Regions from separate parts of the Mesorhizobium sp. M0904 genome, predicted to be linked through region 2. Evidence: predicted binding sites of a transcription regulator. Region 2 holds the regulator's gene; the other holds the start of a gene.
What was found. Region 2 encodes LexA, which represses DNA repair genes until DNA is damaged. Its sites were predicted from a motif close to TGTTCNNNNTGTGTTCNG; they were not measured.

Region 1: NKH80_RS24760 (YifB family Mg chelatase-like AAA ATPase) is a predicted target of LexA. The motif match lies at 11,693-11,710, and genes of this name have one in related genera.

Annotation. Positions count from the first base shown of each region.
Region 1 covers NZ_JAMYOC010000026.1:61,598-76,439, reverse strand. The annotation lists gene NKH80_RS24825 (alpha/beta hydrolase) at 1-880, opposite strand, end outside; gene NKH80_RS24820 (NADPH-dependent FMN reductase) at 1,009-1,605, shown strand; gene pyrF (orotidine-5'-phosphate decarboxylase) at 1,602-2,315, shown strand; gene NKH80_RS24810 (DUF1330 domain-containing protein) at 2,343-2,630, shown strand; gene NKH80_RS24805 (D-alanine--D-alanine ligase family protein) at 2,627-3,685, opposite strand; gene NKH80_RS24800 (SMP-30/gluconolactonase/LRE family protein) at 3,792-4,673, opposite strand; gene NKH80_RS24795 (2-dehydro-3-deoxy-6-phosphogalactonate aldolase) at 4,673-5,311, opposite strand; gene NKH80_RS24790 (2-dehydro-3-deoxygalactonokinase) at 5,308-6,258, opposite strand; gene NKH80_RS24785 (SDR family NAD(P)-dependent oxidoreductase) at 6,258-7,025, opposite strand; gene NKH80_RS24780 (GtrA family protein) at 7,158-8,960, opposite strand; gene NKH80_RS24775 (glycosyltransferase) at 9,088-10,095, shown strand; gene NKH80_RS24770 (GtrA family protein) at 10,104-10,478, shown strand; gene gshB (glutathione synthase) at 10,699-11,640, shown strand; gene NKH80_RS24760 (YifB family Mg chelatase-like AAA ATPase) at 11,804-13,336, shown strand; gene NKH80_RS24755 (malate synthase G) at 13,561-14,842, opposite strand, start outside.
Region 2 covers NZ_JAMYOC010000008.1:187,181-202,022, reverse strand. The annotation lists gene NKH80_RS11330 (hypothetical protein) at 1-561, opposite strand, end outside; gene NKH80_RS11325 (ComEC/Rec2 family competence protein) at 1,092-3,554, shown strand; gene lexA (transcriptional repressor LexA) at 3,548-4,282, opposite strand; gene kynU (kynureninase) at 4,739-5,986, shown strand; gene NKH80_RS11310 (hormone-sensitive lipase) at 6,083-6,913, shown strand; gene NKH80_RS11305 (molybdopterin molybdotransferase MoeA) at 6,921-8,126, opposite strand; gene moaC (cyclic pyranopterin monophosphate synthase MoaC) at 8,126-8,626, opposite strand; gene trpC (indole-3-glycerol phosphate synthase TrpC) at 8,628-9,440, opposite strand; gene trpD (anthranilate phosphoribosyltransferase) at 9,445-10,455, opposite strand; gene NKH80_RS11285 (peptidyl-prolyl cis-trans isomerase) at 10,452-12,344, opposite strand; gene tpiA (triose-phosphate isomerase) at 12,486-13,253, shown strand; gene secG (preprotein translocase subunit SecG) at 13,416-13,868, shown strand; gene NKH80_RS11270 (L,D-transpeptidase) at 14,068-14,842, shown strand, end outside.

The DNA.
Region 1 (14,842 bases), on a different contig from region 2:
CGTCCGGAAAGAACAGCCTGTCGACCGCGACGCCTTGCGCCGTGATCGCGCGCGCGATCTGACGCGACTGCGGCGCCAGCGGATCGGCATTGCCAACCGAGACGAATGCCGGCGGAAATTGCGGCGTCAGGTGCCTGTCGACTGAAAATTCGGCAATGCGCGGGTCATCGTCCAGCCGCTTCACGCCGAGATACGACCACATGACGATCCTGTTGAAGCCGGCGAAAGGCCCTTCGGGCGAGATCATCGCGGGATCGTAAATGCCGCAGAACAGTGCAACGCCTTTCAGTTGCGCGCGCTCTATGCCCGGATCAACGTCCATCGTGGCGGCATAGGCGGGATTGCTGATCGTGGCAGCCAGTTGAGCGACGATCTGCGAGCCGGCGGAGTCGCCGGCGAGAAAAAGCCTGTTGCGATCGATGCGGTAGCGGCCGGCATTGCCGGAAAGAAAGGCAAGCGCCTTGTTGGCCTGGAGGACTGGCGTCGGATAGCGGGCGCCGGGGGCGACGGAATAGCCGACCGAGACAGTGACGTAGCCCCGCCCGGCCAGTATTTTCATATATGCCGAGATGTCGGCCTTGTTTCCGGCAACGAAGCCGCCGCCATGCACCCAGACCACCGTCGGCAACGCCTTTGCCTGAGCGTCCACGGGAAAGAAGACGTCAAGGGTCTCGTCGGGGTCCTCGCCATAGCGCTCGTCGGGCAGTTCGCCGACATTGGCGGGCACGTGCTTTTCAAGCGCGCGGTTCTTTGCCACTGCATGCTTGTGAAAAGCGTAACGGATCAGAAGGACCGAAGGCCACGGGCTGAGGACGAAAGCGGCGTAGCCGGCGGCAGCAGCCACCGCGAGAGCGACAAGACCATAGCCTACCCATTTCAATCCCACGAGGTCCGCCCTATCCGCTGGCGCCGGTCGCCAAAACGGCCAGCTCTAAATGCGTGCCGCAATCTCGGCTATTGATTCGTCCCACGCATCGCCTATAGCTGCCGCCACAGCAAGGGATTGCGATGCCGATCATCCCGAAAATTCTCGTCGTCGCCGGTTCGGTGCGCAGCGGCGCCTATAGCGGCAGGACTGCCGACGTGGCGCAGAAGGAACTTGCCATGCAGGGCGCGGAGGTGACCCGCATCTCGCTCGCCGACTATCCGTTGCCAATCCTCGACCAGGATCTGGAAAAGGACGAAGGCATTCCCGAAAACGCCGTCAGGCTCGGCCGGATGATCGCCGCCCATGACGGCCTGCTGATCGCGACGCCCGAATATAACGGCTCCATTCCGCCGCTGCTCAAGAACACCATCGACTGGGTGAGCCAACTGCGCAAGGATGGGGGCCGGACGTTCAGGCCGCTTGCCGGCAAGGTCGCCGGCCTCTGCTCGTCTTCCAGCGGACCCTTTGCAGGGATACGTTGCATCAACCATCTGCGCGCCGTGCTGGTGCGCTGCCGGATGGAGGTGGTGACACCGGAGTGTTCGGTGCCGGAGGGCGGTAGCGCCTTCGACGACGAAGGCAACTTCCGGGACGAAAGACTACGCCAATCGATGGAGCACCTATGCCGAACGCTGATCGAAACCTCGCGCATGCTGTCGACGCGGATCGAGGCATGATCCCGGACGCCGCGCGTGCCGACACAATTCAGGAAAGGCTGATCGTCGGCCTCGACCTGCCGACGCTGAGGGAAGCCGAGAAGGCGGTGCGCGAGCTCGACGGGATCGTCTCCTTCTACAAGATCGGCTACCAGCTCGCCTTTGCCGGCGGGCTCGACTTCGCCCGCGAGCTGGCCAGCGGCGGCACCAGGATCTTTCTCGACATGAAGCTGCTCGACATCGATAACACCGTTGCCAAGGGGGTCGACAACATCGTCAGGATGGGCATGAGCATGCTGACCATCCACGCCTATCCGAAGACGATGAAGGCGGCGGTCGAGGCTGCCAGGGGCAGCGACCTTTGCCTGCTCGGGGTTACCGTGCTGACCTCGATGGACGAGCAAGACGTGATCGACGCCGGCTATGAATATGACCCGCATACGCTGGTGCTGAGGCGCTCCGAGCAGGCGCTGCATGCCGGCATGGGCGGCATCGTCTGTTCGGCCGAGGAAGCGGAGGCGGTACGCCGCATCGTCGGCCCCGATCTGGCGGTAGTGACGCCGGGAATCCGACCGAAGGGCAGCGACCATGGCGACCAGAAACGCGTGGTGACGCCGGCGCAGGCGATCCGCAACGGCTCCAGCCATCTCGTCGTTGGCCGGCCGATCGTCGGCGCCACCGACAGGCGGGCGGCGGCGGAAGCCATTCTCGATGAAATGCGCTCGGCCTGATGCCAGGAATTAACCCGGAGAAATACCATGCCCAAGGGATACTGGATCGCTCGCGTCGATGTGCGCGATGCGGAAGGCTACAAGGACTATGTCGCAGCCGCCAAGCTGGCCTTCGACCGCTTCGGCGCCAAGTTCCTGGCGCGCGGCGGCGCGCATGAGAAGGCAGAGGGACCGGGCCGCGACCGCAACGTGATCATCGAGTTTCCGTCGCTTGCGGTGGCGCATGACTGCTACCACTCGCCTGAATACCAGCGCGCCGTCGCGATCCGCCAGAAGGTGGCCGATGGCGAGATCGTCCTGGTCGAGGGGATTTAGGCGCGAAGCCGGTTCGCCGCTGCCTCCGCCATCGCATCGGCGAGGCTCAGGCCCCATTGCTTGCGACAGTAATCGCGAAAATCGAAGCAAGGCAGGCCGGGGCAGACCTCGAACTCGATGAGATGCACGCTATCGTCGGCTTCGACCCGGAAGTCGATGGAAAAGACGTCCCGCAGGCCAAGCCCGACCATCAGGCTTTCGGCGATGCGACGGATTCTTGCATCGGCTCGAGGCTGGCTGGCGTCAACGGGAAGCAGCAACGGCTCGGCGTAATTTCCGGTGGCTTTGGCCGCTTCGCCGGTATTGCCGTAAAGCGCCAGGCTGTCCTGCATGGTTTGGAAATCGCCGCCGGAATCGACAAAGGCGACGCCGAGCGCCTCAATGCCGGTATCCGGCTTCAGGCCGAGAAAGCTCGCCCGCACATTGCGTCCGGCGACATAGGGCTGGACGACGACATCGTCGCGATAGGCGGCGAATACGCGCCGGCTAAGCTTCAGCGCATGGCCGAGATCGTGGCAGCGCGAATCCGGCCAGATGCCGATCTTGGCGCCGAGCCGGTTCGGCTTGACGAACCAGCCGGCGGGCGAGGCCGGCGGCGCGACCAGCCACGCCCCGTCACGGGCAAGGCCCGCCTGCGGCACCGGCAGGCCAAGCGCGCCGAGCACGGCGCCGGACCGGAACTTGTCTTGGCAGAGCGCGAACAACGCATCGTCGGCGCCGATCGCGTCGAAGCCATTCAGCCGTGCCAGAGCCGGTGCCGCGCCGCCGCGGAAATAGGCAATGCCATCGGTCAACGTCCAGACAAGCGAGGTCTTCGGAACTTCGCCGGCGAGAACGCTTGCGGCGTCGTCGAGCGCCACCGGCGCAAACGACAAGCCGCGCGTTTGGCAAGCGGCGGCAAGTGCGTCGAATTCAGCAGCGATGTCGGTCGATTGCGCTAGGTAGGAGGCGATTTCGGCGGCACGCTCCGGCACGTGGTTATCGGCGACCAGCCGATCGAAGCAGGCCTGTTCCGGCTCGTAGACAAGGATCAGCTTCGGCTTGCGGCTTGACATGGGTGGAACGGCTCCTGGCAGCACGATTGCCTACCATCGCACGGCGAACGTATTCGGCTTGCGCGCAACCGACGTCAGCCGGACGCCTGCACGACAGCAACTGTCCTCAGGCGATCAGCACGCGCGGCTCGAAGCGACCATTGACCGGAATGTCGAGCATAAACGTCATGCCGGCTTGCGGGTCGAGCAGGCGCTGCTTCTCGCTCTTGCCCGACCAGGCGGAGGTGACCGCGATCCGGTCGGCATTCCTGCCGAGGAAAGCCGGACAGGACGGTTGCGTGACCGGCATCGCCACCGAACGGACAAGCTTGCCGTCGGGTCCATAGGCTTCGACGACGCTGCCGCCCCAGCAAGCGTTCCACAATATCCCGTCGCGGTCGAGCACCGAACCATCGATATAGCCCTTGGCCGAACGGTGATCGACGAAGACCTTCGGTTCGCCAACCGGGAGGCCGGTCGCCGGATCGCAGCCGACGCGCATCAACAGGCCGGTGCTGGTATCGGTGTAATAGGCGATCGACCCATCCTCGGAAAAGCAGATAGAATTGGGCACCGTGATATCCGCATAGAGCCGGCGCAGCTCGCCCTTGAAGAACCAGTAGATCGAACCGGCGGCCTTCTCCTCGCCCTTGCCCATTGTGCCGACCCAGAGGGCGCCGCAAGGATGAACGCGCGAATCGTTCGAGCGGGTGACCGTATTATCGGCCTCGATCGGGGTGTGCAGCGTCAGCTTGCCGGTCGCGACGTCGCGGACATGCAGGCCGGTCTCGGTGGCGATCAGCTGACGCTGGTCGTCGATGACGGCAATGGCACTGGCCATCTGGCGGAGCTCGTGGATCTTGACCGCACCGCCGGACAAACGCTTTTCCAGGAGCTGGCCGTTGACGATGTCGAACCAGTAGAGCGTGTCGGTCGCAGGGTCATAGCTTGGTCCCTCGCCCAATTGGCAGACATGGTCGGAAAAAACCGAAACGATTGTCTCGCTCATCATGCCACTCCAAACGCCGCGTCCCAGGCCTGAACTGCGGCTTTCGCCCGTGCTGCCACTTCGTCGACGCTCATGCCCGGCTTGAACAGGCTGGAGCCAAGACCGAAGACGCTGACGCCGGCTGCCTTATAGCCGGCAAAATCCTTGTCTGAAACGCCGCCGACGGCGCCGACCAGCACATTGGCCGGCAGCACCGCGCGCATCGCCGAAATGCCTGCCGCGCCAAGCACGCTCGCCGGGAAGAATTTCAGTGCCGAAGCACCGAGCCGGATGGCCTGGAATGCCTCGGTCGGCGTGAACACGCCGGGCATTGTCACCATACCGTACTGCATGGCACGGCCCATGACCTCGGCATCGATATTGGGGCTGACCAGCAGCCGCCCGCCGGCCTTGTGCAAGCCGTCGACATCGGCGGCGGTGAGCACCGTGCCGGCGCCGACCAGAGCTGTTGGAGGAAGCGCTTCGACAATGCTGGCTAGGGAGGCAAAGGGCTCGGGCGAGTTGAGCGGCACCTCGATCGCTTCGATGCCGGCGCCGAAGATCGCCTGGCCGATCGCCACCGCCTCGCTTGGCTTCAGGCCGCGCAGGATCGCGACCAGACCCCGCTCGAGCTTTGGAAAAGGTGCGGTTTCGGTCATGCGGCAACTCCATTTTTGGCGATCATGCCATTCTCGCGCGCGGCTTCGGCAAGGCCGGCACGCACCGCCTCGTCGGCGTCGACGGCCCTGAAAGCGAGCCCGGCAAGGCCGAGCGCCTCGGCATAGAGCGTGCCGAGTGCGCCCGACGCGATCAGCACGACGGGCACAGCGCTTGCTTCATAACGGCGATTTGCCGAAGCGATCTCGCCGCCGATCAGCAGGCCGGACAGGCAGGCGGCGGCATCTTCGGGCTTCAGGTCCTGCAACAGGCTAGCAGCGCGGATCGAGAACAAACTTGAAACGACGTCACCGCCTTCGGCCAACGCCTTCAGGCACCAGTCCCGAAAAAACGGACTTTCGGCGGCAACCGGCTGCGGCGGCTCGCCCAGCGAATGGCGCAGGATCGAGTGCGCGGCCAGCACCGAAAACAGCTCGCCGGTCGGCCAGGTGCCGAACCCGGCAACAGAGCCGTCCTCGACCAGCACCCATTTCGAATGGGTGCCGGGCATGCAGACGAGGTGACGTCCCTTTGCCGGCAAACCGGCTCCGGCAAGCTGCGTTTCCTCACCGCGCATGACGTCAGGTGCATCGGCGAGGCGCTGGGCAAGGCCGGGCACAATGCGGATATCGCGGCGCTGGCCGGGAATGCGGGCAGCTTCGGCCAGGATAGCGCCGATTGGCGTGGGAACGCTGACATAGGGCGCCTCCAGCCAGCCCTGGCGCGAGCCGGCCATGCCGCAAATGATGACCGGCAGGTTTTCGGGTGCGCCCATGGCGGCCAGATGCCCTTCGAGAATGGACGAAAACCCTTTAGCCTGAGCGGTGATCAGTCCGTCATCGCCGCGCCGCTCGGCGAGAACGTCGCCGGTGCCGTCGAGCAGCCATACCCTCATGCGGGTGGTGCCCCAGTCGACGGCTGCGACGGAAGCTGCCTTGCTCGGTGAGATCACAGGAACCCCCCGTCGACGATCAGCATCTGCGCGGTCAGCATGCGTGAAGCATCCGACGCCAGGAACAGCACGGTGCCGACAATGTCTTCCGGCTGCATCACACGCTTGATGCACTGCTTGGCGACGTGAGCGGCGAGCGCCTGTTCGGTGACCCAGAGCTTTCTCTGCCGCTCGGTGATTACCCAGCCGGGCGCGATCGCGTTGACGCGAATGCCGTCGGCACCGAGCTTGCCGGCGAGACCCTTGGTAAGGCCGACGATGCCGGCCTTGGCGGCGGTATAGGCCGGCATATCGGGATGGTTGATGAGAAACGAGGTCGAGGTGAAATTGATTATCGAGCCGCCACCGGCCCGCTTCATGCCCGGCGCCACCGCCTGTGCGCTGAAGAAATGCGGGCGCAGGTTGATGGCATGGTTGTTGTCCCAGAACTCGACCGTGACGTCTTCGACGGCATGACGGTCATCCTGAGCGGCATTGTTGACCAGCACGGTCACGTCGCCATGCGCCTCGGCGGCTTTGGCGATTGATACCCGCAATGCCTCGATGTCGCGTATGTCGGTCTTGAGATAGAACGGCCGCCGGCCGAGTTCCTTGTCCAACCGATCGGCCAGCGCCAGGCTCGGACGGTCGGCGATATCGATAAAGGCGACCTTTGCCCCCTGGCGGACAAAACCTTCGGTCAAGGCAGCACCAATGCCGGAGCCGCCGCCGGTGATCAGCACCGAAGCGCCTTCGAGGTCGGCAAAGCGTGCCGATGGCATCATGAAATTCTCTCCCGGTCCAATGATCTCGGTCGGCCGGCGCGCATCCTATCCAGCCGTGTCGGGCGGGCAAGGGCGAAAGAGTGGATTGGCGCGACTTATGTCCGACAAAAGGCCGCACGCGCCGCCGATCGATCAGCCGCCCACCCGGACGCGGTACAATTCGACGGCGGCTCCGCTGGTCCCGGCAACCGGCGCAAGCCATTCCGGCACGCTGCCGCGCATCAGCCCGGCAAGAAAGCCTGCCGGCGCCTTGGCTGCGAGGAGCTTGCTTTCGGCGCTGCCGGGGCACAGCGCGACGAGGCCGACGTTATGATCCGCGACGACCGTCCTGGCATCGGCATCGGACCCAAGGAAGGCATCGAGCGCCAGCAGGTTGCCGGCGACATTGCGATGATAAGGCCCGGCGAAGACGCGATGTCCGGAATAGGCCAGGATAGGCGATCCGAGATTGGAAATTGCCAGCACGGTGGTGCCGGGCAGGCGGCCGAGTGCCGCAAAGGAGGCCTTGCGCTGGCAAGCGACGTCGGTGCCGTCGCCATTATCCGCCGTGGTGTTGCTGTGGTCGAAGGCTACCGAGGTCGCCGCGGCAGCCCCAGTCCAGACCGCATTCACCGAAACCAGCCAGACGGCAGCCATGCGCAGCGCCACACCGCGCGACGCGCTGGCCTCGGCCCGTTGACGCCATTTGGCAATCCAGGCGGCAAGCGGAATGACGGCGAAGGCGATCGAGAATGTCGAACCGCGTACCTGCCAGGCGCTGACGATGAAGGCCACGACAAGCAGCGCGCCGACAAGGCTGTCCTGCCGCCGCCAGCCACCGCGGCCAAGGCGAAGCGCCATCAGCACGAGCGCAATGAGCGGCGTGGCATAGCGCGCCACCACCCCGGCCGGATCTTCAGCGAGCAGCTTGAACAGCGACTGCGCCTCGTCGATGTGATCAAGCCATAGCTCCTTGAGGCGCGGATCGAGATTGGCATAGGGCGCTGCCAGGCATTGTGGGAACAACAAGACGACGACAGCGCCCAATAGCATGGCGAGCAGGCCAAGTGAGGCGATGCGCCGTTGGCGCGTGCGGCCGGCCGGCTCGATCGACGCTGTCGCCGCAAGGCCGGTTCCGGCAATCGCTGCGACGACGAACTGCACGGTTGAGAATGCGTCGCATTGCGCCTGGTCCCAGGCGGATGGCGCAATGGTGGCGACAAAGACGAGAGCGGAAACGCCGGCAAAGCCGAGGCCGAAATCCTTGGCGATCAGCCTCTCGCCATTGGCGTCGAGGGCAAACAGCATGGCGACATAGGCGCCGATGGTGGCAACGTAGGGCGCGGTTTCCATACCGATGGCCAGCATCAGCCCGGCGCATAGGCCGGAGAGCAATGCCGCCGCCTTGCGCAATGGCGCTTCAAGCAACAAGCTCAGGCTGGCCATGCTCAGCATCAGCTGGATATTGTGGTGATCGAGCGCGCCAGGCGAAAAAATGCCGAGGAAATGCAGTGCGGCAGCGCCGACGATGACAGCCGGCAGCACAGCGCCGCACCCGGCAAAGCTGCGCGCGGCGCGAGCCGTGAAAAATACGGTCAGGCAGAAGAGCAGCGCCGGCCACAGCACTTGCGCGACATTCTCGGCAAGCGCCGCGCTGCCGGTCAGGGCCGATACGGCGATGATGATGGCGGCGATCGGCGCATCGACCAGGCGCGACCAGTGCATGACGAAGCCGCCTTGCAGGCCCATCCTGTACTGGTGGAGATCGAACCAGCTTTGGCCGGCGAGCATGTCGCGAACTTCGACGAGGCGCAGCAGATTGTCGTTGTCGCCGCCGGCATTGGTCAGTGCCGGGAAGCCGGCAAAGGCATTGACGGCAGTTGCCAGCACCGTGGCAAGCAGCGCCAGCGCGATATCGGACCTCCAAATGAAGGCGCCATCGTCGGCTGTGCTCATATCAGGACCTTTGGAGGAATACGGGGCGGCTTAAACCTAGCCTTAACAGCTTCAATAAATAGTAAAGCCGCCCGAGCGAGGCCAGCGTTTGAGCGGTCAGGGCCTCACGGGGCATCCGGAGACGAAAATGCCACAAGACGTGCGCCATGAGCCGAGCATCGCCGTGCTGCTGCCCTGCTACAATGAGGAGCTGACGATCGGCGAAGTGGTGCGGCGCTTTCGCGAAACGCTGCCTTCCGCCGCGATCTATGTCTACGACAACAATTCGCGCGACCTGACGGCGCTCCGAGCCCGCGCCGCCGGCGCCATCGTGGTGCGCGAGCCGCGCCAGGGCAAAGGCAATGTCGTGCGCCGCATGTTCGCCGACATCGAGGCCGACATCTACCTGATGGCCGACGGCGACGGCACCTATGCGCCGGAGGACGCGCCGCAACTGATCAACACGCTGCTGACCGAGCGCTCCGACATGGTGGTGGGCACAAGGCGCGGCGTCACCGACGATGGCGGCAGGACCGGTCATGCCTTCGGCAACCGCATCTTCAACAGCCTCTACAAGCGGCTGTTCGGCTCCGACTTCACCGATATCTTCTCCGGCTACCGCGCCTTCACTCGGCGCTTCGTCAAGAGCTTTCCTGCGGTTTCCGGCGGCTTCGAGATCGAGACGGAAATGTCGGTGCACGCCTCACAACTCAAACTGCCGGTCAGCGAGATCGGGCTCGACTATGGCCGACGGCCGGAAGGCTCCTCGTCGAAGCTATCGACCTTTCGCGACGGCGCGAAGATCCTGTGGATGTTCGCCATGCTGATGAAGGAGACGCAGCCGCTGCGTTTCTTCGGCGCTTTTTCAGTGTTCTTCCTGGCATCAAGCCTGTTTCTGATGGCGCCGGTGCTGATCGAGTTCGCCGAAACCGGGCTTGTGCCGCGCATGCCGACGTGGGTGCTGTCGGTCGGGCTGCTGCTGCTGTCGATGCTGGCGGCGGTGACCGGGGTAATCCTCGATTCGGTGTCGCGCGGCCGGGCCGAGCAGAAGCGCATCTTCTATCTGTCGATGCCTTCCGGCCGCGTCGAACGTGAACGCGCAAGCGCGCTCGCGACTTTGAAGGCCGGACCGCGCAAGACCCCGCGGGCGGCTTAGATCTCTAAATGGGACGCCTCGCCCGCTTCATTGTCGCCGGCGGCATCGGCTTGGTCGCCGACGCGGCGGCGCTTTGGCTGGTGTTGGCGATAGCGCCGCTTGGCCCCTTCGCGGCTCGCATCATCTCGATCGGTTTTGCCCTGTCCGTCACCTGGCTGATCAACCGCCATCTGACCTTCTCGCCTTCCAGCCGCGGCGTCGCGCAAGAGGGCGCACGCTATGGCGGCGTCGGCATTGCCACCAGCCTCGTCAATTATCTCGTCTATTGCGCCATGCTGTTCGCGCTGCCGATGGTGCCACCGCTCGTCGCCCTTGCGGTCGCCTCACTGGTTGCCATGGCGCTGTCCTTCCTCGGCTATTCCAAGCTGGTCTTCGACCGCTGAACGCACATCGCATTGGGGTCTGCGCCACGCGAAGCGCAGCCTCATCATGACCTTGGCCGATTGGCAGAGGCCGCCGATTTCCCTATATCGCTGTCGTCGATGCATCGGCCCGAAAAATCGGAATCGATTTTCGGAAAGCACGACGCATGGATTCAAGAATGTTGGAGCGTATGTGCGTCCAGGTGGACGTACGTCGCTCCAAGTGCGCCGGAGAGCACCCATGCCCCTGAAAGTCGCCGTCCAGATGGACCACATCTCCACCGTGTCGATTGCCGGCGATACGTCGTTTGCGCTGTCGCTGGAAGCGCAGCGGCGCGGGCACCAGTTGTTCCACTACACGCCCGACCGGCTGTCGCTGCGCGACGGCAAGGTGTTTGCCCGTATCGAGGCGATGCAGGTCCGCGACGAGAAGGGCAACCATTATTCGCTGGGCGAAGAAGTCCGCACCGATCTTTCGGAGATGGACGTCATCCTTTTGCGGCAGGATCCACCCTTCGACATGAACTACATCACCACCACGCATATCCTCGAGCGCATCCATCCGAAGACGCTGGTGGTCAACGACCCGGCCTGGGTGCGCAACAGCCCGGAAAAAATCTTCGTCACCGAATTTCCCGACCTGATGCCGGATACGCTGATCACCAAGGATCCGTTCGAGGTCGCCGCCTTCCGCAAGGAGTTCGGCGATATCATCGTCAAGCCGCTCTACGGCAATGGCGGCGCCGGCATTTTCCACCTGCATGAGGCCGACCGCAACCTCGCCTCGCTGCTCGAAATGTTCGGCCAGATGTTCCGCGAACCCTACATCGTGCAGCGCTACCTCAAGGAGGTGCGGGCTGGCGACAAGCGCATCATCCTGATCGACGGCGAGCCTGTCGGCGCCATCAACCGCGTGCCGGCCGAGCACGATTCGCGCTCCAACATGCATGTCGGCGGCCGCGCCGAAAAGACCGAGCTGACGGAACGCGAACGCGAGATCTGCGCCCGCATCGGCCCCTCGCTGAAGGAGCGCGGCTTCATCCTCGTCGGCATCGACGTCATCGGCGACTACATGACCGAGATCAACGTGACCTCACCGACCGGCATACGCGAAGTGCAGCGCTTCGGCGGCGCCGACATCGCCAGCCTGTTCTGGAATGCGGTGGAGGAGAAGCGGAGCTAGCCTCGCTTCGCGAGCGGCCGCGTTGCAAACCATCGCAGCCGTTGCGTTCAGCCGTTCCCCAAATGTTCTTGCCTTCGCCGGAAATCTGTGGTTGTCTCCGGTGACGCCGTTCGCGGCATGATCGCAAAGGCTTGGGGCAAAAGCCTGCATCCGGGGTGAAGACATGGTGGCGCGGGTTCGCACGGTTGCTTTCCAAGGCATCGAGGCCGTGCCGGTCGACGTGCAGGTGATGATCGCGCCGGGCAAGGTCAACATGCACATCGTCGGGCTGGCCGACAAGGCTGTAGCCGAAAGCCGCGAGCGGGTGCAGGCAGCACTTCATGCATCCGGCCTGTCGATGCCGTCGAAGAAGGTCACCGTCAATCTGGCACCCGCCGACCTGCCGAAGGAAGGCAGCCACTACGATTTGCCGATCGCGCTCGGGCTGATGGCGGCGCTCGGCGCCATTCCGGGCGACATGCTCGCCGGCTATGTCGTGCTTGGCGAATTGTCGCTCGACGGAACCATTGCCGCGGTGGCCGGCGCGCTGCCGGCGGCGATCGGCGCCAATGCCGAAGGCAAGGGCCTGATCTGCCCGTTCGCCTGCGGGCCGGAAGCGGCCTGGGCCGGCAAGGATTTCGACATATTGGCACCGCGCAGCCTGATTGCCATCGCCAATCATTTTCGCGGCACGCAGGTTCTGTCACGGCCGGAAGCCGGCATCCATGCCGCGGCGCGCGACCTGCCCGACCTTGCCGACATCAAGGGCCAGGAGACCGCCAAGCGGGCGCTGGAGGTGGCGGCCGCCGGCGGCCACAATCTTTTGATGGTCGGACCGCCGGGGTCGGGAAAGTCGATGCTGGCGCAGCGGCTGCCGTCGATCCTGCCGCCGCTGGCGCCCAGGGAATTGCTCGAAGTCTCGATGATCGCCTCGGTGGCCGGCGAGCTCGGGGAAGGAAAACTCACCGACCGGCGGCCGTTCCGCGCGCCACATCATTCGGCCTCCATGGCGGCGATGGTCGGTGGCGGGTTGCGCGTGCGGCCGGGCGAGGCCTCGCTCGCCCATCACGGCGTGCTGTTCCTCGACGAGTTTCCCGAATTCTCGCCGCAGGCGCTCGATGCGCTGCGCCAGCCGCTGGAGACCGGCGACTGCATGATCGCGCGCGCCAATCATCGCGTCACTTATCCGGCACGCATCCAGCTGGTCGCGGCGATGAACCCGTGCCGCTGCGGCATGGCCGGCGAGCCGGGCTATCGCTGCCTGCGCGGCGACCGCTGCCGCACCGACTACCAGGCGCGCATTTCCGGCCCGCTGCTCGATCGCATCGATCTCAGGATCGAGGTGCCGGCGGTCTCGGCCAGCGATCTGATCCGGCCGGACCGGGCGGAGAAGAGCGCAGCCGTGGCACTACGCGTCGCCCGTGCCCGTACGATCCAGCGTGAGCGTTTCGAACGGCTCGGCGCGACCTCCGCCACCACCAACGCGCATTGCTCGCCGTCGGTCATCGAGGAGATCGCCATGCCCGATGCCGCCGGCCTGTCGCTGCTGAGGGATGCCAGCGAAAAGCTCGGCTTTTCCGCACGAGCCTACCACCGCGTCCTGAAGGTGGCGCGGACACTGGCCGATCTCGAAGCCAGCGAGACGGTCGGCCGCATCCATCTGGCCGAAGCGATTTCCTACCGCATGAGCTCGGAGCGGATGGCGCAGGCGGCGTGAGGGACGCTCTCCTCCCCCTTGAGGGGAGGGTGGCCGCGAAGCGGCCGGGTGGGGTCAGTGGTGGGACCCTCGGCCTTGCTGTATTTCGAAACCGATCCGCGTGCGGAGCGTTGCCGTGCTCTTCCCGAGGCGCATCGTCAGAATGGGCGTCAGCGCACTGCACCCAGGACCCCTCCCGGCCCTTCGGGCCACCCTCCCCTCGAGGGGGAGGGGGACGCTGGCGACTATCGCTCCTGCCCTTTCGCCTTCAATTCCAACCTCCGCGCGTGCAGCACTGGCTCGGTGTAGCCGTTGGGCTGGACGCGGCCTTTGAAGACGAGATCGCAGGCGGCGAGGAAGGCGATGGACTTGTCGAATTCCGGTGCCATCGGCCGGTAGAGCGGATCGCCTTCATTCTGGCGGTCGACGATAGCCGCCATGCGCTTCATCGTCTCCATGACCTGCTCGGGCGTGCAGACGCGGTGATGCAGCCAGTTGGCGATGTGCTGAGAGGAGATGCGCAGCGTGGCGCGGTCCTCCATCAGGCGGACGTCGTTTATATCTGGTACTTTCGAACAGCCGACGCCCTGGTCGATCCAGCGCACGACATAGCCCAGAATCCCCTGCGCGTTGTTGTCGAGCTCCTTCTGGATGTCTTCCTGAGACCAGTTCGGCAGCCTTGCCACCGGTATCGACAGGATGTCGTCGAGCCTGGCCTTGGGCCGGCTCTTCAGAGCCTGCTGCACGGCGTGGACGTCGACCTTGTGGTAGTGCGTGGCATGCAGGGTTGCTGCCGTCGGCGACGGCACCCAGGCGGTGTTGGCGCCGGCCTTGGGGTGCGCGATTTTCTCGGCCAGCATTGCCGCCATCAGGTCGGGCATCGCCCACATGCCCTTGCCGATCTGGGCGCGGCCGGCCAGCCCGCATTCGAGGCCGGTATCGACGTTCCAGGCTTCGTAGGCGGCAATCCAGGCGGCCTGTTTCATGTCGCCCTTGCGGATCATCGGGCCGGCTTCCATCGAGGTGTGGATCTCGTCGCCGGTGCGGTCGAGAAAGCCGGTGTTGATGAAGACGACGCGATCTTTCGCGGCGCGGATCGCCTCCTTGAGGTTGACCGTGGTGCGCCGCTCTTCGTCCATGATGCCCATCTTGATGGTGTTTTTCGCCATGCCGAGCAGCGCTTCGACGCGGTCGAAAATCTCGACGGCGAAGGCAACTTCGTCGGGCCCGTGCATCTTGGGCTTTACGATATACATTGAGCCGGCGCGAGAATTGGCGCGCCGCCCCTTCGGGCCGATGTCGTGCAGCGCGATCAGCACCGTCAGCGCCGCATCCATGATGCCTTCCGGCACCTCGTTGCCTTCGCGGTCTAATATCGCCGGATTGGTCATGAGGTGGCCGACATTCCTGACCAGCATCAGCGAGCGGCCGGACAAGGTCAGCGTGCCGCCATCCGGCGCGGTATAGGTGCGGTCGGGGTTGAGCCTGCGGACAAAGCTCTTGCCGGCCTTGGTGATCTCTTCCGCC
Region 2 (14,842 bases):
GATCACCCGGACATCTGTGGCCGCCCCGACGAAATTCAGGGGATCTGAAGATTGAACCCCTATTTGGATCATCTGCCTGTCCTCGTCGTCAGCTTCGCCAACCATTATCGTACGTCCACCCACTTTGCGATACCGGCGAATAAAGGCGGCTTGGTGCGTATCGATCAACCGATCTACCTCGGCGCCTTCCAGGAGTTGTGTCTGTTTGCCTATGAATGCGGCTTGGGCGCGGGCCTCTTCTGCCTGTTGTTTTAAAATGTCTCGATTGAGTTCGAACTCCCTCCTCGTCAGCCGCAGTTCCTGCCGTTGCAGAGCAAGCTCTTGTGACTGGACCATGGTGGCCACGAACAACCAAAGAAAGGCAAGTGGAGCGCAGATCCCTGCGACAAAATCGCCGAATGTGTTTAGCGCGAGGCTGGCCTTGTTGATTGGCAAAAGGCTATCCGGCCCGCTATTGCCTAGGATCGAGCCCAATGCCGTGAAATAAACTGCGGTTGCCGCAAACCCGAATACCACCCACCCAGATCGTGCCGATTTCTCGGTCTCTTCCTTTTCGGTCATCCGCTCCCTCTCTAATATCGACTGCCGCTTATAATCAAATCTCGCGCGGCTGTCCCCTTGCCGCCAGCCAGGCTGTAGAGCAGTTGAACCTCTTCGATGCTGTTGGCCCGGAAGGCCGCGCGGATCTCCGGCACGTCGTTGATTGACAGACAGTCTGGTCGCGATTGCCTCGAACTGGTCACCGCCGAAAAGCTCCTTGGCGTAGTCGCCGTCGCTGCCGAAATAGGGCGGGTCAAGCTAGAACAGGGTTTCGGCCGGTCGTAGCAGTCGATGAAGGCGGACCAGCCAAGCTGCTCGACTAAGACGCCAGCGAGCCGGTCATGGAGGTCAGCTAAGAGGGCTGTCGTCAGGTTGAAACCGGCCGATGAAGTCGGGCCGAGAGCCCGGCGGGCTACCCTGCCGAACGCGAGGCGCGGTGAAGATAAAGGAAGCGACCCAGGCGGGCGTAGGAAGCGAATGTTGTTGCGCGGACTTTCGCGCGTTGCGCGTTCATGTAGCATAGGAGGTCGAGGGCGCAAGGGGCAGACCCGATGGCTGTGCGAGGCCGTGGTGCGGGCGAGGGCGAGGACGTTGGCAGCGGCGTCAGCGAACGCTTGCTGTTTGCCGCTCCCCCGCCTGTCCTGCCGGCACCGGCATTGCTACCCGCTCCGCGCTTCGATGCTCCGTCGCTGCCGGCCAGCGACCCAGCAACGGTTCTCGTGCCCGCGGGCGAGCCCATCGTACGCCTGCCCAGGCGTTTCCGCCTCTCGTCACCGTCCCGTATCCGCAACAGCGTAACCTCGGCGGCCGGCCTGGAACTCGACCGTGGCATCGCCTTCCTGCTGGTGCCGGTGTTCCTCGCATGCGGGGTGGTCGTGTATTTCGCGATGGCGGTGGAGCCGGCCTTTCCACAGCCGATCGCACTCGTGCTCCTCGCGGCCCTTTGTGCCGTCGTCTCGCGCTCTTGGCCCAGAGCCCGCCTGTGCTTCATGGTGGCGTTGTTCTGCGTGCTTGGCGTGCTTGCCGCCAAGTTCGAGACCTGGCGTGTCGGGACGCATGTGCTCGGTTCTGAAATCTCGACGCGGCTGACGGGTCGCGTCGTATCGTACGAACCCATGGCTAGCGGCCGCATCCGGCTGACAATCGATGTGATCTCAACCGCCAGGCCGACGCTGCGCTACATGCCGGAACGGGTCCGCGTTTCGGCGATGAAGATACCGGATGAGCTGGCCGCCGGTTCCGAGATCACCGGCTATGTGCGGCTGCTGCCGCCGACCGGCCCGGTGCGGCCCGACAGCTATGATTTCTCCTTCGACAGCTATTTCGCCGGTATCGGCGGCAGCGGCTTTTTTCTCGGCAATCCGAAAGTCGTGTCGTCGAGCAGCATGCCGCTTGCCGCGCGGCTTTCTTCCGCGATCGAAGACGCGCGCGAATCCATCGCCGACCATATCCGCAGCCGCATCGGCGGCGCCGAGGGCGAGATTGCTGCTGCGCTGATCGTCGGCGTGCGCGCAGGCATTCCCGAGGAGATCAACGAAGCGATGCGGCGTACAGGCATTTATCACATCATCTCTATCTCGGGGCTGCATATGGCGTTGGTCGCCGGCACCATCATGGCGCTGCTACGCGGCGCCTTTGCGCTGTTTCCCGATTTCTCATCGCGACGGCCGGTCAAGAAATATGCCGCGGCCGCCGCGCTTTTTTCGATTGCGGCCTACCTCGTCTTTTCCGGCATTGTGGTAGCGGCCGAACGCAGCTTCATCATGCTGGCGGTGATGCTTATCGCCGTGCTGTTCGACCGGGCCGCGCTCACCATGCGCAACCTGGCGATCTCGGCCATCGCGGTCATTCTGGTGTCGCCACACGAGGTGGTCGGTCCGAGCTTCCAGATGTCCTTCGCCGCGACGGCGGCCCTTGTCGGCGCCTATGCCGGCTGGTCCGACTACCGCGCCGGCAGGGCCACCACGCCGCCGCCGCGGCGGTCGCCGCTACGCCTCGCCACGCGAAAGGTCCTGCTGGGCATGGGCGGCCTGGCGATGACCTCGATCATTGCAGGGAGCGCCACGGCGCTTTTCGCCCTATGGCATTTCCAGCGCGTGGCGCCGCTCAGCCTGTTCGCCAATCTGGCCATCATGCCCATCGTCTCACTGGTCGTCATGCCCTTCGCCGTGCTCAGCGCGCTGGCGATGCCGTTCGGCGCGGATGGGCCTTTCCTATACGTGATGGGCAAAGGGCTGACGGCGATGATCGCCCTGTCCGGGTGGATCTCCGAGCGCTCGCCAATCGATGCGGTGGGGCTGATTTCGCTGAGATCCGTCCTTTTGGTGACGATCGCCCTCGTCGTTGCCAGCATGGCGACGACCTGGTTGCGGCTCGCGGCAATTCCTTTTGCGCTCGCCGGCTTGCTAACGACAACCCAGACGCGCGTACCCGACGTATTGATCTCGGAGGACGCACGGCTGGTCGCGCTGCCGATCGGCAGCGGTGAGCTCGCGGTCAACCGGGCACGCCCGAATGAGTTCACCATCGACAACTGGAAACGCGCGCTCACATCAGAGGCTATCGTCGCGCCGGAAACACCTGGAAAGAACGATCCGCAATTCGACATTGCCGATCCGGCCGACCTACCGCCGGGCATGCCGTTCATTTGCACGGACGGTCTCTGCCTCGCCAGGCATCCATCCGGCGCGATCATTGCGCAAGCCAAGGACCGCGATACCGCACGGCCAGCCTGCGCCTTCGCCAGCTTGATCGTCATCGACGACGCCACCGCCCATAATCCCTGCTACTACGACCGGCTGGTCCTCGTCGTCACCAAACGGCAACTGGCGCGCGCGGGAAGTGCGGCCGTCTATTTCGATCCACAAGCGGCAACACGCGCCGAAATCCGCTTCGCCGTCGAAAAATCATACCGGCCCTGGCACGTGCAGCGGAAATTTTCACGCGCGGCGCGCGGCCTGCCGCCATACCGGGCCGACAATCCAAAAGCCGGCACCAAGGGCGCAACTCAGTAGCGGCGGATCAGCCCAACGAGCTTGCCCTGCACCTTGACCCTGTCTGGTCCAAAGATGCGCGTCTCGTAGGCCGGATTGGCGGCCTCCAGGGCGATCGAGGCGCCCTTGCGGCGGAACCGCTTCAGCGTCGCTTCCTCCTCGTCGACCAGGGCCACCACGATCTCACCGGGGCTCGCCGTATCGGCGTTGCGGATGATCACCGTGTCGCCGTCGAAAATGCCAGCCTCGATCATCGAATCGCCTTTGACCTCGAGCGCATAATGCTCGCCGCCCATGATCATATCCGGCGGCACCGAAATCGAATGCGTCTGGTGCTGGATAGCATCGATCGGCACACCAGCGGCGATGCGGCCCATTACCGGGATCGAAACGGCGGCGACGACATCGTCGTCATTGCCGGCTGCAGGGACGCGCGACGATGTCGGCTTTCCCTGCCGAGGGGCACCTTGCCCAAGACTGCCCTGGATGACACTCGGCGAGAACTTGCGTGCCGCATTGAGGCCGGGGGCGATCGAGTCAGGCAGGCGTAGCACCTCCAGTGCACGGGCCCGGTTGGGCAAACGGCGAATGAAGCCGCGCTCCTCCAGCGCCGTAATCAGTCGGTGGATTCCGGATTTGGAAGCCAGGTCGAGCGCTTCCTTCATCTCGTCGAAGGAAGGTGGGATACCGCTTTCCTTCAACCTTTCGTGGATGAACATAAGCAGTTCGTGTTGTTTGCGTGTCAGCATAGCGACCCCCAACAGAATCAGAAAACAAACCCAGAACAGACACTATCTGTTCCAGTTGTGTTCCGCAACTGTTTAAAGTTTAATGAATGCGTTAAGGCTCGGGAAACAAACGACGTCCCCTACCGGCGTACCGTATTTTCGCCGCCGCGAGCCTCATCGCCTTGATTCTGCTTTCGTTTGCGCCGTTCTCGCCTCCTAGAAGGCGGCACTGGCATCGGCCGTCGGTCGGCAAAGGGCACGGAAGTGAACCCCTATCGACTGTGCGGTTTGGTCAATGCGCCGTGAACGAAACGAACTCAAAACGCCAACCTCGGGCTAACTCCAGGTTTCCACCGCCTGGTCAGGCTGCTTCTCGCCGGTGGAGCCTTGCTACGCGCAACCAGGTAATGGAAGAACAGAAGAACAGTTGATGCGTGTCCGGCGTTGCGTTGGATTTTTTGGGGGAGCAGGCAAATCATGACGGGAATTCCCGATCTCGTGGCCGTAAAGGCGATGGATGCCGCGGATCCGCTGGGCGCGATGCGCGACCGCTTTGTCTTGCCGCAAGGAGTGATCTATCTCGACGGCAATTCGCTAGGAGCTGCTTCACGGCCCGCTTTCGATGAATTGTACAAGGCCGCGACCGAAGAATGGTCGCATGATCTCATCCGCGCATGGAACACGGCCGGCTGGTTCAACATGCCGCTTGAACTTGGCGACCAGCTCGGGCGCCTGATCGGTGCCGCGGTCGGCCAGACGGTGGTCTGCGATACGACGTCGGTCAACATCTACAAGCTGCTGCACGCCGCCATGGCCATGCGACCGGAGCGGCAGGTCATCGTCGCCGAGGGCGATAGTTTTCCGACAGAACTCTACATGGCTGAGGGTGTGGTTTCGACGCGAAAAGATGCGCTGCTGCGCCTCTCGGCGGTCGACGCGCCGACCATCGAGGAGCTGATCGACGATCGCACCGCCGTGGTGCTGGTCAACCACGTCAACTACAAATCGGGCGAACTGCGCGACATGCCGGCGCTGACGCGCAGGGCCCAGGAAGCCGGGGCGATGATCGTCTGGGATCTCTGCCACACCGCCGGCGCGATGCCAGTCGAGCTCGACAAAGCCAACGCCGATTTTGCCGTTGGCTGCACCTACAAATATCTGAATGGCGGACCGGGCGCGCCTGCCTTCATCTATGCGGCTGAGCGGCATCTTGCCGACATCCAGCAGCCGCTCACCGGCTGGTGGGGCCATGCACGGCCCTTCGCCTTCGAGCCAGGCTATGCGGCCGGCACCGGCATCCGCCGGTTTCTGTGCGGCACCCAGCCGATCCTTTCGATGCGCACGCTGAAGGGCGCGCTCGACATCTGGGACGATGTCGACATGACTGCGGTGCGCAAGAAGAGCATCGCACTGGCCGATCTGTTCATCGAGCTTGTCGAGGCAAAGTGCGGCACTTACGACCTCACGCTCGAAAGCACGCGCGATGGAGAAAAACGCGGCAGCCAGATTTCATTCATGCATGAGCATGGCTATCAGATCATGCGCGCGCTGATCGAACGTGGCGTGATCGGCGATTTTCGCGCGCCATCGACCATGCGCTTCGGCTTCACCCCGCTCTATGTCGGCTATGCCGATGTTTGGCAGGCCGTCGAAGTGCTTGAGGAGATCCTGCGCACCGGTGCGTGGAAGGATGCGCGCTTCGCCATCAAGGCGGCTGTCACTTGAGATTGATGCGAGAGCTGGAATCGTGAGGCTGGCGACGACGCGCCGCGCGATGCTCGCGGCCAGGTTGCAAGGCCATATTGCCAGGGAGGGCGCAGGGTGTTCGAACGTCACATTGCCGATTGGGACAACGCCTATGCCAACGGCGCCAACATAGCCGGCAGCGATCGCTGGCCGGCGGCCTGGGTCGAGCCCGCGCAGGTTTTCCGCGACGCGCTTTCGACCGAGGGCAGGGCGCGGCTCGACCTGGCCTATGGCGACAACCCACGCAACCGGCTCGATCTTTTCCTGCCGGCCACCAAGCCGAAGGGGGTCGTGGTGTTCGTCCATGGCGGCTACTGGATGGCATTCGACAAGAGTTTCTGGTCACATCTTGCCGCGGGGGCTGTTGATCGCGGCTATGCAGTTGCCATGCCGTCCTACACGCTCTGTCCGCAGATACGCATTGGCAGCATCGTCAAAGAAGTCGGCGCGGCGATAGGCAAGGCGGCGGCGATGGTCGCAGGGCCGCTGATGCTGACCGGGCACTCGGCCGGCGGCCATCTTGTTAGCCGGATGGTTACCAGGACGACGCCGCTGGCGCCCGAAGTGGTCCGGCGCGTTCGTCACGTGGTGTCGATCTCGGGGGTGCATGATTTGCGCCCGATCATGCGCACCGGCATGAACGAGACGCTGGCGATCGATAAGGCCGAGGCGCAGGCCGAAAGTCCGGTGCTGCTGCGCCCGATGGACAAGGCCCGCCTGACCTGTTGGGCCGGCGGCGGCGAGCGAGCCGAATTCCTGCGCCAGAGCGCGTTGCTGGCCAACATCTGGATCGGCCTGGGTGCCGCGACCAGCTCCGTGGTCGAGCCTGACCGGCATCATTTCAACATCATCGACGGTTTGGCCGATCCAGACCATCCGCTGACCCGGACCTTGATCTCGGAGTGAGGCAGGTTCAGCGTAGCATCAGCACGTCGCAGGGGGAGCCCGCCGCCGCAGCAGGCGCGAACGGCGCGCGGACGATCAGCCCGTTGGCATCGGCCAGCATTTTCAGCATCGAGGAGTCCTGGATGCCGAACGGCGTCGCCACGAGCGCACCGGCATCGTCTGTGACAACAGCCCGCACATAATCTTGCCTGAGATCGTTGGCCGGCATGGCAGCACCGAGCCCTGCCCGACGGATATCCTGCTGAAAGGCGCGGCCGCCGAGCCGGGCCAGCAGCGGCTTCAGGAAGAGCTGAGCACACACCAGACTCGCCACGGGATTGCCGGGCAGGCCGATGCAGCGAATGTCGCCCAGCCGCCCGAACATCAGCGGCTTGCCCGGTCGCATGGCGATCTTCCAGAAATCGAGCGTCATGCCTTGCCCGGTCAGCACGTCATGGACGAAGTCGTGGTCGCCGACCGAGGCACCGCCCAGCGTGACGATGACGTTCGCGCCAGCCTTCACGGCCTTTTCAACCAATGCCGCGATCGCCTCCCTGCGGTCCGGCGCGATACCGAGGTCGAGCGCCAGCGCACCGACCGACTGTGCGGCGGCAGCGACACCATAGGCGTTGGAGGAGATGATCTGGTCAGGGCCAAGCTCGCTGCCCGGCGGCAGCAATTCGTCGCCGGTGGCGATGATGGCGACCAGCGGCCGTTTGACCACGCCGACCTCGGGGTGGTTGGCCGATGCCGCCAGCGACAAGGCGGCCGAATCGAGCAGGCGGCCTTTGGGCAGCAGGACATCGCCCTTGGCGAAATCGAGCCCAAGGCGGCGGATGTTGCGTCCCTGCACCGTCGGCTCTGTCACTTCGACCTTGCCGCCGCCGAGGTCGCGGACGTTCTCCTGGATAACGATAGTGTCGGTGCCTGCGGGAAGCGGCGCGCCGGTAAAGATGCGCACGGCCTGCCGCTGCTGCACCGTTCCGGCAAAGCCGCGTCCGGCCGGCGCCATGCCGATCACCGAAAGGCTTGCCGGTAGGGACGCGATGTCGGCCGCCCGCACGGCATAGCCGTCCATGGCGGAGGCGTTGAACGGCGGCTGGGTGCGGAGCGCCACAACCGGCTCCGCCAGCACGCGGTCGGCGGCATCCAGCAGCGCGACACGTTCGCCCGGCAGCGCAACTGCTCCGTCCAGCAGGCGCTCGAGCGCCTCGGCAACTGGGACCAGCGCCATTAGCGGCCTGCCTCGGTGGCCCCGGTGATCTTGTAGTCGCCGGATTTGCCGCCGGTCTTTTCAACCAGCCTGATGCCGGAGATGACCATTGCGCGGTCGACCGCCTTAGCCATGTCGTAGATGGTCAGGCAAGCGACCGAGACGGCGCTCAGGGCCTCCATCTCAACGCCGGTTTTGCCGGTGACGCGGGTCAATGCTGTGACCTTCAGGCCGGGCAAAGCTGCGTCCGGCTCGATGTCGACAGATATCCTGGTCAGCAGCAGCGGATGGCAGAGCGGGATCAGTTCATGCGTCTTCTTGGCCGCCATGATGCCGGCAATGCGCGCGGTGCCCAGCACGTCGCCCTTCTTGGCGTCGCCGGCGAGGATCATGTCCAGCGTCTCGGGCCGCATCGCGACAAAACCTTCCGCGACTGCCGTGCGCACCGTCTCAGCCTTGTCGCCGACATCGACCATGTTGGCTTCGCCCTGCGCGCCAAGATGGGTGAGGGCGGCCGCCATCTCAGATCGCCTCTGCCGGCGCCTTGCCCGTCAACAGCAGGCGCGTTGCCGCGGCCACGTCCTGTTGACGCATCAGGCTCTCGCCGACCAGGAAAGTAGCGATGCCGCTCCGCTCCAGCCGGCGGCAATCGTCATGCGAAAAGATCCCGCTCTCACTGACTAGAAGGCGGCCGCCCGGTACCATCGCTACCAGCCGTTCCGAGGTCTCGAGGCTGGTTTCGAAGGTCCGGAGATTGCGGTTGTTGATGCCGATCAGCCGCGACGACAGCCGCAGCGCACGTTCCATTTCCGCCTCGTCATGCACTTCGACCAGCGCGTCCATGCCGAGCCCGAAAGCTGTCGCTTCGAGTTCTCTTGCCAACGCGTCGTCGACGCTGGCCATAATGATCAGGATGGCATCGGCGCCCCATGCCCTGGCCTCGTAGACCTGATAGGGGTCGAACAGGAAATCCTTGCGTAAGGTAGGCAACTCGACGGCAGCGCGCGCAGCGGTGAGGAATTCGGGCGCGCCTTGGAAAGAGGGTGTGTCGGTCAGCACCGAAAGGCAGGCGGCACCGCCTTTCGCATAGGCCCTGGCCAGCGCCGGCGGATCGAAATCGGCGCGGATCAGGCCTTTGGATGGGCTAGCCTTCTTGATTTCGGCAATCAGCGCGAACCCGCCGGATTTGCGCCTAGTCTCAAGGGCGGAAAGAAAGCCGCGCGGCGCGTCGGCATCCGTCGCCCGTGCCTTGATCTCGGCCAATGGCACGCGTGCCTTGGCCGCCGCGATCTCGTCGCGCTTGTAAGCCTCGATCTTGCGCAGGATGTCGGACATGGTTTTAACCGTTCGAAATCTCGACCAGCCTGTCGAGCACTTTCAGCGCGCGGCCGCTGTCGATGGCCTGCGCCGCCGTTACCATGCCGTCGGCAAGCGTCGTCGCCTTGCCGGCCACCACCAGCCCGGCGCCGGCATTCATCAGCACCGTATCGCGAAAGGCGCCAGCGGCGCCGCCCAGCATGTCGCGCAGTGCCTGGGCGTTGTGGGCGGCGTCGCCGCCGCGCAACTCGTCCTTGGTGTGACGCGTCAGCCCGACTGCTTCCGGGGTCAGCACAAAGCTGCGTATCTCGCCGCCGGCCAATTCGGCGACCTGCGTTTCGCCGGTGGTGGTGATCTCGTCATAGCCGTCGCCATGGACGACCCAGGCGTGGTCGGCGCCAAGCTCCTTCAACGTTTCTGCCACCGGCATGATCCATTCGGGCAGGAACACGCCGACCATTTGCCGTCTGACACTGGCCGGATTGGAAAGCGGGCCCAGCAGGTTGAAGATGGTCCGGGTGCCGAGCTCGACCCGGGTCGGGCCGACATGCTTCATCGCCGGGTGATGCGCCGGCGCGAACATGAAGCCAACGCCGGCCTCGTGAATGCAGCGGCCGATCGTCTCCGGAGGGATGTCGATTTTGACGCCCAATGCGATCAGCACATCGGCGGCGCCGGTCAGCGAGGACAGTCCGCGATTGCCGTGCTTGGCGACGGGCACGCCGCTGCCGGCGATGACGAAGGCGGATGCGGTCGAAATGTTGACGCTGTGCGAATTGTCGCCGCCGGTGCCGACAATGTCGATGGCGCCCTCGGGGGCTTCGACGCGCAGCATCTTGGCGCGCATGGTGGCGACGGCGCCGGCGATCTCGCTGACGGTCTCGCCGCGCACGCGCAATGCCATCAGGAAGCCGCCTATCTGGCCCGGAGTAGCATCGCCCGACATGATAATGTCGAAGGCCTCGCGCGCCTCCTCGAAAGAAAGAGCGCTGCCGGCGGCGACCTTGGCGATGTGGATCTTCAGTGCGCTCATCTGGCCAGGGCTTGGGTTACGGCCGTCTGATCGATGCGGACGTCATATTGCGTCTGCAACTGCGCTACCAACTGGTCGAGCAGGTCGTCGGACATGCCGGATGTGAAGGATTTCTGTGCGTCCTGGGGTACTGAGCTGGCGTCGGCCCCGGCGGGCTCGAATACCTCGGCAACCTTGAACAAGATCTGTCCGTCGCCCGTGGGCGAGGGGATCAGCCCGGTGCCGCCTTCGCCGACGCCGAACATCGCGGCGGCCCCTTCCTTGCCGAAATCGACGTCGTCAGCATCGCGCTTGACGCCGCGCTTGGTCTGTTTTTCGAGCTTGAGCTCACCGGCGATCACCTCGAGCGTCGCGCCGGCCTTGAGACGCTTCTCGAGCTCTTGCGCTTTTGCGGTGAGCCGTTTGGTGGTCTCCGCCGCGGTCCAGTCGGCCACGACCTTCTGGCGGACTTCGTCCAATGTGCGGTCACGGGCCGGCGTGATCGCGCTCACGTCGTAGAAGACGAAGCCGTTATCGGCGGTGGTGAGACCTTCATTGTCGGTTCCGGGTTCGGATTCGAACACCGCCTTGATGAGCGCCGGCGATTCCGGCAGGTCTTTGACGATGCTTCCATCCGGCCGTTGGCCGGTGCGGTCGATGGCGTCGATGGTGACGACCTTCAGCTTCAATTTGGCGGCTGCCTCGGCGAGCGAACTGCCCGAGGCGCGCGTATCCTCGTAATTGTCGTGCACGTCCAGCAAGATGCGGCTTGCCTCGCCCAGTGCCAGGTCCTTGCGTATCTGCTCGGATACTTCGGCCAGCGGCTTCACCACTTCCGGCTTGATCTCGGTGACGCGCAGCAGAACGGGACCAAATGCGCCTTGTACGACCGGGCTGACCTCATTGACGTTGAGCCTGAAGACGGCGTCGGCGACCGCCTTGTCGGCGATCTTGTCCTTGGCCAGCGTGCCGAGCAGCGTGTCGGCCGGGGTCTTGCCCTCGGCGGCGACGATCTTGTCGAAAGTCGCGCCGGTCCTGAGCGAATCGAGCGCCGCCTTTGCGGCATCAGGCGTCTTGAATACAAGCTGCTCGATGGTGCGCATCTCCGGCGTGGTGTAGCGCGCCTTGTTCTTGTTGTAGTCGTCGCTGACCTGTTGGTCGGTCACCGCGCTCAAATCCATGATGTCTTCCGGCTCGAGCCTGACATAGGAGAACTTGCGGTATTCGGGCGCGGCGTAGGTTTTCTTGTTGTCCTCGAAATAGGCCGAAAGCACGCTGTCGGACGGCGCTTCTATCGGCTCGACAAGCGATTTCGGCAAGGTCAGGTAGTCGATGGTGCGATCTTCGCCGCGATAGAGCGCGACCGCCTTGAAGAATGTATCAGGGGCCTTGAGGCCGTCCGAAACCGCCTCGACGATCTGCTGGCGGACCGCGACCTGGGCGCGGTTCTTCAAATAGTCTTCCGGCCGCATGCCGATCTGCCGAAGCAGGTACTCGAACGTTCTCCTGTCGAAGGTTCCGGCAGGCCCTTTGAACGCCGGGTCTTCACGCGTCAGTTCGGCGAGCCGGTCCTTGGACAGGCCGAGGCCGAGCTTGCGGGCCTGCTCGTCGAGGACGGCACCCGATACGAGTTGCGCCAGCACCTGGTTGTCGATGCCGAGCGCCGTCGCCTGCTCACGGCTGATGCGCTGGCCGAATTGCTGCGACATGACGCTGAGCTGGCGATCATAGGCGAGGCGGTATTCGTTGATAGAGACCTTGGTGACTCCGGCCGTGATCACGGCGTCATGGCCGGCAAGACCGCCCATCAGCCGTCCCGAGATACCCCAGACGGCGAAGCTCAACACCAACAATGACAGCAGCAGTTTCGCGACCCAGGTCCCTGCCGCACTTCTCAACATACCAAGCATGAGTACTTCCGATTTTTGCGCATTTCGCATGCGCCGAGTCTGAAACAAGCGCAATAGCGCCCTTCCTGCTCACTGTCGATTGCTTTGTGGCCTGATTTTGATAGTGAGGGCCAGCTGGAAATTGCCCGGAGAAACAATCCCATGACGCCTGGAATCCGCCCGCTCGTCGCCGGCAACTGGAAAATGAACGGTACCAGCGCCTCGCTCAACGAGCTCAGGATGATCGGCAACGGCTTCATGAGCGGGCTCGACGCCGAGACCGAAGCGGTGCTCTGCGTGCCGGCGACCTTACTTGCGCACGCCGCCGAGATTCTGTCGCGCACACCGGTGCGGGCCGGCGGAGAGGATTGCCACACCGAGGAAAGCGGCGCCTATACCGGCTGCATTTCGGCCGAGATGCTGAAGGATGCAGGAGCCAGCCATGTCATTGTCGGCCATTCCGAATGCCGCGCCGATCGCAAGGAGGACGATGCCTTAGTGCAGGCCAAGGCCTCCGCCGCATGGCGTGCCGGGCTGGTGGCCATCATCTGCATTGGTGAGACAAGAGCCGAACGCGAAGCAGGAGCCACGCTCGACGTGCTGTCGCGCCAGGTCGCTGGCTCGGTCCCGCCAAACGCCACGGCTTCCAACACCGTCATTGCCTATGAGCCGGTATGGGCGATCGGCACCGGCTTGACCCCGACCGCCGCCGACGTCGCCGAGGCACATGCGCATATCCGCGAAGAACTGGCCCGGAAGCTCGGCAATACGGCGGCCAAGATGCGCATTCTCTACGGCGGCTCGGTCAAGCCGTCCAACGCCGTCGAGTTGCTAGGCGTCAGGAATGTCGATGGCGCGCTGGTCGGCGGCGCCAGCCTAAAGGCGGCGGACTTCCTCGGCATCGCGGAAGCCTATCGAAACATCGCTTGATACAAGGCTGCTTGCTGCATTTGAGCGGACGGCCGGCGCCGAAATCGTTGCAAAGGACGCATTGCTTCCCATATTCCGGCCACGGGCTTGGAAATGCCGTCAAAGCATTGTATTGAGCCGCCTCCAAATCAGCGGCCGCACCAGGCCTTGCCAGGATAAATTATGGAAACCGTACTGATCGTCGTCCACCTCATGGTCGTGCTCGCGCTTGTCGGCGTGGTGCTGCTGCAGCGCTCCGAAGGCGGCGGCCTCGGCATCGGCGGCGGATCGGGCTTCATGACCGCGCGTGGCGCCGCCAATGCGCTGACGCGGGCGACGGCGATCCTGGCCGCAGCTTTCTTCGTCACTTCGCTGACACTGTCGATCGTAGCGCGCTATGGCGAAAAGCCGATCGACATTCTCGATCGCGTGCCGGCGACCTCGGACGGGGCAGGCAAGGGCGTACTCAACCAATTGCCCGGAACCACGACGCCGACGCCGCCTTCGGGCACCACGGCGCCGACCCCGCCGTCCGGCAATGGCGCGGCAACGACGCCGCCGGCAACCGCTCCGGCGACGCCGCCAGCGACAAACGGCGCCACCGCGCCGGCCACGCCGCAGGTCCCCAACCAGTAATCGGGCATCTTATGCCGCGATCTGTTGTCGTTTGAACACAGTCGCGGCAAATGCCGCACGATCACGAAGATTCGACCGCACCGCGCGCTTGAGGCGCTTCCGGCTAATCGATTATAGGTTGCACGCGGCATTCTCGGCGTCCTTGGGGGGCGCCGGGCGATGCCGTGGGCAACAAGCATTGAACGATCGGATCTTCCCCATGCAGCTTCGCAGCTTCATTTTTGCCGGCCTTTGTGCCGTGCTCAGCCTAGGTGCGCCCGCTTACGCGGCCATGCCGACGGCAAACTCGGCCCATAAAGCCGCAGCAACAACCGACGTCGTCAACGTCGCTGCCAAAAGCGATGCGGCGCAATTGAAGCTTCTCAAGAAGAAGAAAGATCCGACGCCGGACGACCTTGCGCAGATCCGCAAGATCGAAGCCAAGATCGCAGCCGACAAGGAAGCCGCTCGCGCCAAAGCACTCGAAGCCAGGAAGCTGGCGATGCGGGAGGCGGCGAAAGCCAAAGCCGATGCGGAACGGCAGGCATTCCTTGCCAAGAAGAGCCAGCCGCTCGCGGCGGCGAAGGTGGCTGACGCTACGCCAGCCAAGAAGAAGAAGACCCTCAACATCATCGAACCGATTGCGCCGATCCAGTCGGCCGAGCCGATCCCGGCCGAGGCCATGAACGTTGCCCTGACCGGCAACAATGGCGAGTTGCGCAGCGAACCGGTGGGGCAGAAGCCGCAGAGCGTCGGGCTGTTCGCGGGACTGTTCGGCGGCACAACTTCGTCGTCAATGTCGCTGCTTCCGGAAACACGCGCGCTCGACGCCGCACTCGAAAGGAAGCAGGCCAAGCGGCAGTTCAAGGTCAAGCCGGAATTCGTGCCGCAGGAGGTCGAATTCACTGGCTACAACCCGGGCACCATCGTCATCGATACCAGCGCTCGCCGTCTCTACCTCGTCGAATCATCGTCAACCGCCCGCCGTTATGCCA